DNA from 3 places in the Salipaludibacillus agaradhaerens genome. Region 2 is predicted to be linked to each of the others. Evidence: riboswitches for the same ligand, from Rfam matches in the RefSeq annotation. Region 2 holds a riboswitch; each other region holds the start of a gene.
What was found. A riboswitch is a leader RNA that binds a small molecule or an ion and turns the genes downstream of it on or off. The one in region 2 is predicted to bind cobalamin.
Positions count from the first base shown of each region.

Region 1 (3,286 bases), 1.1 Mb from region 2:
AAATGGTGACAGGTCCTGTGAGCATTCCTTTTACCGGCTTTTTCGTCAATGATTGAGCAAATTTCGTCTCTTTCACCGTCATTGGTTTTTCAAAGCTCACATTCCCATAAACCACCGGAGGTTTTACACAACGGGAGCCGTATGATTGCACCCAGCCATTTTGTGTTACGGCAAAGCCATTCAGCTTTTCACCGAAATACTCGACCATATCATTCCGTTCGAATTCACCGTGTACAAACACGTCTAGTCCCACTTCTTCTTGGATCGTAATCCACTTTTCAATTTTCCCCTTAACGAAAGTGTCATATGTGTCATCATCAAGCTCTCCCCGACGCCATTCAGTACGTGTTCGCTTCACATCACGTGTCTGGGGGAAACTCCCAATCGTTGTCGTTGGTAAAAACGGAAGGTGCCATTTCTTTTCTTGTAATTCTTTTCTCTCTTCATACGTATGCGTTCGTTCAGTAGGCAAGTCCGAGTCAGTTGAAATGTCTGTTAGTTTTCTAAATGGGGCATGCTTAAACGTGTCAACTGACTGTTGATACTCTTCAAACGTTTGTTTCGCCGCTTCATCTGTTGGATGATTGCTTATCGTTTTTAACAAGTGTAATTCATACAATTTTTCCTCGGCATACGACAAACCGTTAAGGAGTTCTTGATCTAATTTCGTTTCATATTTTAATGTAACTGGCACATGTAATAAACTCGACGATGGCTGAACAAGTAAGTGTTCAGAGGGAACAACTTCTTGTAGCTCTGTTAAGAGAGACAACGCATCACGTACATCTGTTTTCCAAATATTACGGCCATCAATGATACCAGCGCCTAATAATTTGCCTTCTGGAAACCCATGAGCTTTAATTGCTTGTAAATTCACACCTTTATCATGAATAAAATCTAGTCCAATCCCTTTAACAGGAAGTGAGACAATTTGCTCAAAATGATCAATTGAACCGAAATACGTTTGGAGCAACAAGCTAACTTCTGGAAGTTTCTCAGCTAATTCACGGTAAATTCCTTTCAGCTGCTCAATATCTCCTTCTGATAATGTGGTAACAAGTGATGGCTCATCTAATTGGATAAGTGAAGCGCCAGCTTGATACAGTTCTGATATGACTTGTTCATACAACGGAACTAATTTTTCTGCCAACTGTGGAAATTCATTGTTTGTATAACCCTTTGATAACTTCAAAAATGTAAATGGTCCTATAAGCACAGGCTTGGCTTCAATTCCTAACTCTTTCTTCGCTTCTTCATATGCTTGAAGGGTATAGTTGGTCGTTACTTTAGGTACCCAGCCTCGATGAAATTCCGGCACAATGTAGTGATAATTTGTATCAAACCATTTCGTCATTTCGCATGCTTCCCCATCATCACTACCTCTTGCCATAGCAAAATAAGTATCTAAAGGGTCTGCTGGTGATTTTGCAAACCGCTCTGGAATGACGTTAAACATGAGTGCCGTATCCAGCACATGATCATAAAAGCTAAAATCTCCAACTGGTATATAATCAACATATGCATCACGTTGCTTTTGTAAATGAGATAAACGAATCTGTTTCATTTCCTCGTAAAATCGTTCCTTTGAGCGTTCCCCTTTCCAATAAGCTTCAAGCGTCCGCTTCCATTCTCGTTGTTCCCCTATACGTGGATATCCTAATTGACTTGTTTTTAGTGCCATCTTCATTTCCTCCTTTAAAAGTGAGTTGTTCCTTCCTAAATTAAAAAGGATATTTTTACCATTGAAAAGGTTAAAAATATCCTATTACATGTCTTAGATATTTAACACCTCCCTATTTCCCCGTAGGATAACAGTGTTGTGATAATAGGCAGGTCTCCTGACTCGTCTCTCATCATGAATATGGTCTTCCCAGAATAAGATATTGACTTCCAGTGACTTGGTCATATTCACTCTTGACTTACAGTGGCGGGACCGTTCTGGATTTACACCAGATTCCCTTTTAATCATTCAGCGTATTAAACGCTAAATGAACCTATCTCACGACTATGAAGTTTTTATAAGAAAACAGGCTTAGGACGTCCTCAATAAACGAGAGGTCAGAAGCTAGTTTCTAATCGTACCATTACATTGAGGAACGTTATACCATCGTAAAAAACCCCTTCTCTCACTAATAATTTAGATGAGAAAAGGGGTTGATAGCAGTATTAAATGCAGATCACGTCTCTCTCATCTTTGAAATGCTAAGCATTCCTCTGAAATTGGCACCGTGTACGAACGTACTGGTTGCCGAGGTCTCATAGGGTCAGTCCCTCCACCTCTCTGGATAAGAATCATATGAAGTTTGGTAAGTTATTAACGAGTGTAACATACTCAGATAATAAATCAACAAATAATTAAAATTAATTTTAAAATTCCAATTTTTTTGGCTAATTAGTAAATCACAAAGAGGAGATTGATCACATCGCTGAAACATCGAGACCCCCTAAAACATTTTAAAGATCAAAAAAAGAGTGTGTTAAAAGGACAATCGCCCCTTTAACACACTCTAATAAACACCTTCAAATAAGATGTTACTTTTTCTTTTTGAAAGACAAAGATTTTACTTTTGCATCAGAACCACCAGATCCGCCAGATCCACCAGTTCCACGGCCTTTTCCACCACGGCGTCCACGGTCATTTCTCTGACGTGACCCACCTCGATAACCACCCTGGCTTTTATTTCCGCCTTGTGGTCCTGAGTTACGACGTTTAGAACGAACAGGTGCTTCACCAGTAATATGAACAGGCGTTTGATCCGGTTCCTTCGTCATCGTTTTTAATGCCGCAGCTACGAGTGTTTCAGGGTCATGTTCTTCTAAAAGTGATTTTGCTGCTCCGAGAAGATGTTCAAAATCTCCTTTTCGAAGTGAATTCTGCAAATGATTGACAGATCTATCTTGGCGACCTGCTAATGCTTCCTCATATGTCGGTACCCCTTGTTGCTTCATCGGTTTTTTCGTTGTTTTTTCAATGACTTTTAAGTGATCTCGCTCTTTCGGTGTGACAAAACTAAATGCTATACCACTCTTACCTGCACGTCCTGTACGACCGATACGATGGACATAGCTTTCAGAGTCTTGTGGTAAATCAAAGTTAAACACGTGTGAGACGTTATTCACATCGAGCCCTCTTGCAGCTACATCTGTCGCAACAAGAATTTCGATAGCGCCTCGTTTAAACTTACGGATGACCGCATCACGACGCTCTTGCTTCATATCACCATGGAGGCCTTCAGCCGCAAAACCACGAATCCCTAGTGACTCAGCGACTTCGTCAACTCGTCGC
Region 1 is NZ_KV917378.1:1,604,621-1,607,906, forward strand. Features, by position in the region: gene metE (5-methyltetrahydropteroyltriglutamate--homocysteine S-methyltransferase) at 1-1,687, opposite strand, end outside; cobalamin riboswitch at 1,812-2,013, opposite strand; SAM riboswitch class I at 2,186-2,292, opposite strand; gene BK581_RS07745 (DEAD/DEAH box helicase) at 2,533-3,286, opposite strand, start outside.
Region 1: linked by a shared signal. The riboswitch ahead of metE (5-methyltetrahydropteroyltriglutamate--homocysteine S-methyltransferase) and the one ahead of BK581_RS02525 (ribonucleoside-diphosphate reductase subunit alpha) in region 2 are both predicted to bind cobalamin.

Region 2 (3,286 bases):
GGAATTATCTACACATTACCAAAGGAGGCCATTGACTATTTATTTTCTAGAGAAGGTGTCTTTACTGGCAGTTATCGTGCTACTTTTGTTAAAGTGGAGATAAACGGTGTTCTTCATCAAGATGTCTTAACATTTACCGTCATTAATAAACAAGCTGAGACTTGCCCACCACGTCATTATGGGGAAGAAATCTTGAGAGGGGCAAAAGGAAGATTGTCAGATAACTATTATGAGCAATTACTAACAAAACTGGCATCCTTAGGCTACGATCACATAGATAGAGACGATTAACGGTGTAAGTGATAGAAAGGCCCTCACTGTCTTAAAGAGGGCCTTTCATAACGTAATAGAATAAAAGGCTAAAAAGGCTGCCAATCGATAGTACCTTGCTGATTTTCATAATCGACAGAAACGGTAAAGTCATGTTTTTTATAAAAATGAAGTAAACGCTCGAGATGGTCCCAATCTCTCGGTGAGATATAGCCTGAAATTTTACGCATATTTTGCTCTTCTATATATTGTTTAAAATACGACATACATACAGAGCCAAAGCCTTGATTTTGCTCACCTCTTATATCATCTATTTGAATATGAAAATCTTCTTTGTAAGAAGCGTGAATCGAGAAGTCCCAGGTTCCATTAAATGGCGTTTCACAATCGTGTGCCATAATTTTACATACTTCTCCGTTATCGGAAGCATAAATAATCGTCCACTTTCCTAATTTTGTTTGTTCAATTCCGAGAATCGACCATTTTTTTGCAATCTGTTTCAGGTTTTCTTGCATACGTAATAGTTGGAATTCAAGTTTTTCATACTCGATTTGTAGTGTTTCTTTATTTTTATCCTGCCTCGTAATATAAGATGCAGGGGCAAACATAATAAAACTCCTTTCATCATGCTAAATCTATAAATGACTATGAGTTGGAAGAGGGCATTATAATTTATGAGACTTTACTACATTAATTAAGCAGCCTAACCTTTTAAATACTCACAAGTCCGGTATTTTACTAGAATCAGATAAAATAATCAAGACGTTTTAATAAGAAAAAAAGATTGCATCTTTTAGCAAATAACGTTATGCTAGTAACATCATCATATAGATGGTTCACCGAAAAATAAATCTATATATGGTATATATGATATTAAATTAAGAAAAACAGGTGCTTGTTAATCGAGCTTGAAAGGGAATCCGGTGCAAGTCCGGAACTGTCCCCGCAACTGTAATTTGCTGACGATATGAGAGACCACTGTTGAAGATTATTTTTAAATAGTCTAATATGGGAAGGCTCATAAAGGATGAGGCATAAGTCAGGAGACCTGCCTGTTTTTCTCAAGTTTCTGACCTTCGGGGGGTGAGTGTTTGAAACGGTAGAAGATCCTAGTAGCGATTTGTTAACTATCGTGAACAATGTCGCTTTTAGCTGACGCACTCTGCCGTTTTAACACCTTCCCGACTGGGAGGGTTTTTTTAATGACTAATTTGATTGATGGAAGGATGACAAAAATGACACAAGGGATAGCACAAAAGACAAATGAACATCACGTTAACAACGTCTTGCAAAATCGATTTCCTCATTTAACATGGGAGCCGTATTTAAGACGAATTGAATTGCACAATGACAAAACAGCCCTTATTACTGCAGCGTTAGATCAGCTTACAGCTGAGGAATCCGATTGGACATTCGTTGCGGCAAACTTATATTCTTTGCAGCTTAAAGAGGAAATAGCGAACAATCGAGGTATTCCTGCTTATGAACAATTCGGTTCATTAATTACAAAGCTTGTAAATGATGGTTTTTATCAAAAAGAGCTTCTCAACGTTTACACAACAGAAGATTATGCACTGATGGAAAGCTGGATAGATGAAACTAAAGATCAGCTCTTTACATATATTGGACTCAAAACATTAGCTGATCGTTATCTGGCTCGTTCTCACGATGGCCGTTTACTTGAATTGCCACAAGAGCGATTCATGGTAATTGCTATGAGCCTTATGAAAAACGAAGCTGAAGCTAAGCGACTTGACCTTGTTAAAGAAGCTTACTGGGCCCTGTCTAATCTCTATATGACTGTGGCAACACCGACGTTAGCGAATGCTGGAAAAACACACGGACAGTTGTCAAGTTGTTTTATTGACACAGTCGATGATAGTTTACGAGGTATTTTCGATAGTAATACAGATGCCGCTACAGTGAGTAAAAATGGCGGAGGCTTAGGTATTTATCTAGGTAAAATTAGAGCGAGAGGGTCATCTATTAAAGGGTTTAAAGGAACATCCTCAGGCGTGTTACCATGGATGAAGCAGTTAAACAATACAGCTGTTAGCGTAGATCAATTAGGTCAAAGACAAGGTGCTATTGCGGTTTACTTAGATGTTTGGCATAAAGATATTTTTCCTTTTCTAGACGCTAAATTAAATAATGGTGATGAACGTCAACGAACGCATGATTTGTTCACTGGTGTGTGTCTTCCAGATTTATTTATGGAAAAAGTTGAAGCGCGTGAAGACTGGCATTTGTTTGATCCACATGAAGTTAGAGAAGTTATGGGGTTCTCTCTAGAGGATTTTTATGATGAAGAACAAGGCAAGGGGAGTTTCCGTGAGCATTATGAACAATGTGTAGCGAATGAAGACCTTTCATCAGAGCGTGTTCCTGCCATCGACATTATGAAACGCATTATGATCGCTCAACTTGAAACGGGCACACCTTATATGTTTTATCGGGATACCGTTAATCGGATGAATCCTAACAAACATAAAGGTATGATTTACTCTTCTAATTTGTGTACAGAAATTATGCAAAATATGAGCTCTACTACTGTACAAGAAGAAATTAGTGCTGATGGTGAGATTATTACTAAAAAGCAAGCAGGAGATTACGTGGTGTGTAATTTAAGTTCTATTTCACTGGCTAAAGCAGTAAAGGATGATGTCATTGAAAGGCTTATAAACATACAAGTCCGCATGCTCGATAACGTGATTGAATTGAATACGATTGAAGTTCCACAAGCACAAATAACGAATCAAAAATATCGCGCTATTGGATTAGGCACGTTTGGATGGCATCACTTATTGGCCGACAAAAAAATAGCTTGGGAAACAGAAGAGGCTGTGCAGTATGCTGATGAACTGTACGAAGATATTCATTTTTATACAGTGAAAGCAAGTATGGAACTGGCGAAAGAAAAAGGAGCCTATCCTGCGTTTAAAGGCTCTGACTATGAAACGGGCGAATATTTTACCTCACGGGATTATAAGAGTGACCGTTGGACAAGCTTACAACA
Region 2 is NZ_KV917378.1:540,440-543,725, forward strand. Features, by position in the region: gene BK581_RS02515 (gamma-glutamylcyclotransferase) at 1-291, shown strand, start outside; gene BK581_RS02520 (hypothetical protein) at 360-878, opposite strand; cobalamin riboswitch at 1,143-1,340, shown strand; gene BK581_RS02525 (ribonucleoside-diphosphate reductase subunit alpha) at 1,506-3,286, shown strand, end outside.

Region 3 (3,286 bases), 1.1 Mb from region 2:
CACCGTTTAGACAACTTAACAAAACCAATTGGCAGCTTAGGGAAACTTGAACAACTAGCTGTTCAATTAGGTGAAATCACGGGGGCCACATATCCTGTTGTATCACCGCCGGCAGCACTCGTATTTGCGGCAGATCACGGTATAGCAGCTGAAGGCGTCTCGGCTTATCCTTCAGAAGTAACAGCTCAAATGGTCTATAACTTTCTTAATGGGGGAGCCGCCATTAATGTGTTAGCGAAAAAGAGCGGTGCTAGTTTTACCCTTGTGGATATAGGCGTGAATGCTGATCTTGAAGGGACAGGCTTTATTAATCAAAAAATACGTTACGGAACAGGGAATTTTTTGAAGGAAAAAGCCATGTCACGAGAGGAAGCGGAAGCTGCTATTAAAGTAGGGATTAATGTTGCTGAACAGATGATAGAAAAAGGGGCCCGTTCTCTTATATTAGGAGAGATGGGGATCGGTAATACAACTGCAAGCAGTGCCCTGTTAGCTTGCATCACGGATAAAGAAGTGAGTGAGATTGTTGGCAGAGGGACAGGGGTTAGTGATGACATATTGCGTCATAAAGAGGCAGTTATTAAACAAGCACTTCTATTCCATAATCCTAATCAGTATGATGCCATTGATATGTTGGCGAAAGTAGGTGGATTAGAAATTGCTGGCATGGCTGGTGCGATGCTCGGTGGGGCTGCTCATCGCGTACCTATCCTCGTAGACGGATTTATTTCCACTGTCGCTGCAAATGTGGCCGTTATGCTCGCGCCAAACGTGAAGGATTACCTTATTTTTGGCCACTTATCACAGGAACAGGGCCATCGTGTAGCATTAGAGAGATTGGCAGAAAGCCCATTACTAGATTTGAATTTGCGGCTCGGAGAAGGAACAGGTGCAGCACTTGCTTTTTCACTGGTAGAAGCGTCAGTCGCCATTTTAACTGAGATGGCAAGCTTTGAGGAAGCAAATGTGTCTAAAGAAAAAAAGGAAAGCTAAATTCAAATTTACAACGAGCACGAACTCATTTATACTGAGTTAGGTAAGGTATGCAGCAGAAAAAATATTTTTTTCTGCTTCGTTACCCAATTATGACATGTAATGAATGACATTGCGGATAGGTCCTAATATTAGGATAATAGGGAAGCTGGTGTGAATCCAGCGCGGTCCCGCCACTGTAAACAGAAAGGTAACCGCGTATTACCACTGTGTAGAGTCACCTGCATGGGAAGGAGCGGTATACCGTTACTCTGTAAGTCAGGAGACCTGCCTACCCGTGTTAGTTAAGCTCCTTCGAGGAAAAGGATGTTTAGTGTCTGTAGCCTGTTCCCTGCTATGAACAGGTCCATGCATACTGGTCGAATTGGACAGGCATGCTTGATACGGCTTAATCATCTTACGCTAGTCCTCTACGGGCTGCGTTTTTTTTCGTAGCGAAAAAATCATAATTGACTGATAGGCTAGACATGATAACTGTCAGTCTAACATGACTTAAGATTTATCGAGGTTAAACCTATATCGTTGAATAGCAGACGTTAAGACATGAAGCGGCACAAAATAGAGGGGGATAAGATTGATGAAACAATTATTAAGTAAATGGAAACAAATGAGTACGATCACAGTGTTAGCACTGATTCTGACTGCTTGTGGTGCAGCGGAAGAAAATAATGATAATACTGTAAACGTTAATAACGATAATAATGCCAATGAAACTGTGGAAGGGGACTTCCCTGTTACAGTGACTGATGGTGTTGGACAAGAAGTGACGATTGAAGAAACACCTGAAACGATTGCATCATTACTTCCGAGCAGCACGGAGATCGTGTTTGAACTAGGTGCTGGGGACCGCATGATCGGTGTATCAGAATATTGTAATTTCCCAGAAGAAACGGCTGATATTCAAATCATTGGCGCACAGGATATGGATGCAGAATTAATCCTTTCTTTGAGTCCTGATCTGCTATTAGTGCAAGAGTATCATTATCAAAATCATGAGGATGTTTTAAACGAATATGAAGAAGCAGGCATTGATGTCCTCGTTATGGGTAGTGCTGAATCTTTTGAAGAAACGTATGACACCATTCATATGATTGGTGAAGCGACAGGGACGAGTGACGAAGCAAATCAGATTGTTACAAGTATGGAAGAGCGATTAGAAGAAATCCGTGAGCAGGCAGAAACGATTCCAGAAGAAGATCGCCAAACGGTATGGGTAGAAGTTGGCCCATCACCTGATATTTTCACAACTGGACAAGGCACGTTCATGCACGAAATGCTTGAAGCTATTAATGCTACAAACGCTGCTGAAGAAGAGTCCGGTTGGGTTCAATTCACTGAAGAAGAGATTGTCACACTAGAGCCAGACGTGATTGTTACGACGTATGGCTATTATATCGACAATCCTGAAGCTGACGTGTTAGCTCGTGACGGTTGGTCAGAAGTGCCGGCGGTTCAGAACGAAAGAGTGTATGATGTGGATAATGACACAGTTACCCGTCCTGGTCCTCGTCTAATCGAAGGAGTGGAAACTCTTGCAAAACTCGTTTATCCGGATGTTTTTGAATAATCGTGTTGCGTGGATATATATACTGGCAGGAGGATTTGTACTCGGTACAATCCTCCTTGCTCTCTTTTGGAGCAGTGTCACAGTCCCTATTCCTCATATTATTCATATTATTATTGAACGGACCACAGGGCATGTTTGGCTGACAGATGTACCGGCAAATGAAGTGCCAATCATTTGGAACATTCGTTTACCTAGAGTCATTTTAGCATTTTGTGTAGGGGCATCACTGGCGTTAGCTGGGGCAGCTTTCCAAGGACTGCTGCGAAATCCGTTAGCAGATCCTTATACGATCGGTGTCTCCTCAGGGGCTGCATTGGGCGCGGTAATCGTGATTTTTTTTCAAATCTCACTTCCTATCTTAGGCGTTTTTACCCAACCTATTATCGCGATTATTTTTGGTTTTCTAACATTAATGCTCGTGTTCGGTCTTGTGAAAATGACAAGCAGAAGCATGGCCATCGAGACGATTATTTTAGCCGGTATTATTATAAGTTCTTTTATGGGGGCTATCGTGTCCTTAATCATTGCACTCGGCGACCAAAACGAAATGACGCAAATTATTTACTGGCTTTATGGAAGTGTCAGTTTGCGAGGTTGGAGCCATGTCCAGCTTATTTTGCCGTTTATGATCGTTGGTTCATTAATTTTACTGTATCATTATCGTGAACTGAATGCTCTCGCTCTTGGTGAAGAAGCGGCAGAACATATCGGCGTCGATGTGAGGAG
Region 3 is NZ_KV917378.1:1,641,572-1,644,857, reverse strand. Features, by position in the region: gene cobT (nicotinate-nucleotide--dimethylbenzimidazole phosphoribosyltransferase) at 1-993, shown strand, start outside; cobalamin riboswitch at 1,097-1,282, shown strand; gene BK581_RS07890 (ABC transporter substrate-binding protein) at 1,571-2,560, shown strand; gene BK581_RS07885 (FecCD family ABC transporter permease) at 2,526-3,286, shown strand, end outside.
Region 3: linked by a shared signal. The riboswitch ahead of BK581_RS07890 (ABC transporter substrate-binding protein) and the one ahead of BK581_RS02525 (ribonucleoside-diphosphate reductase subunit alpha) in region 2 are both predicted to bind cobalamin.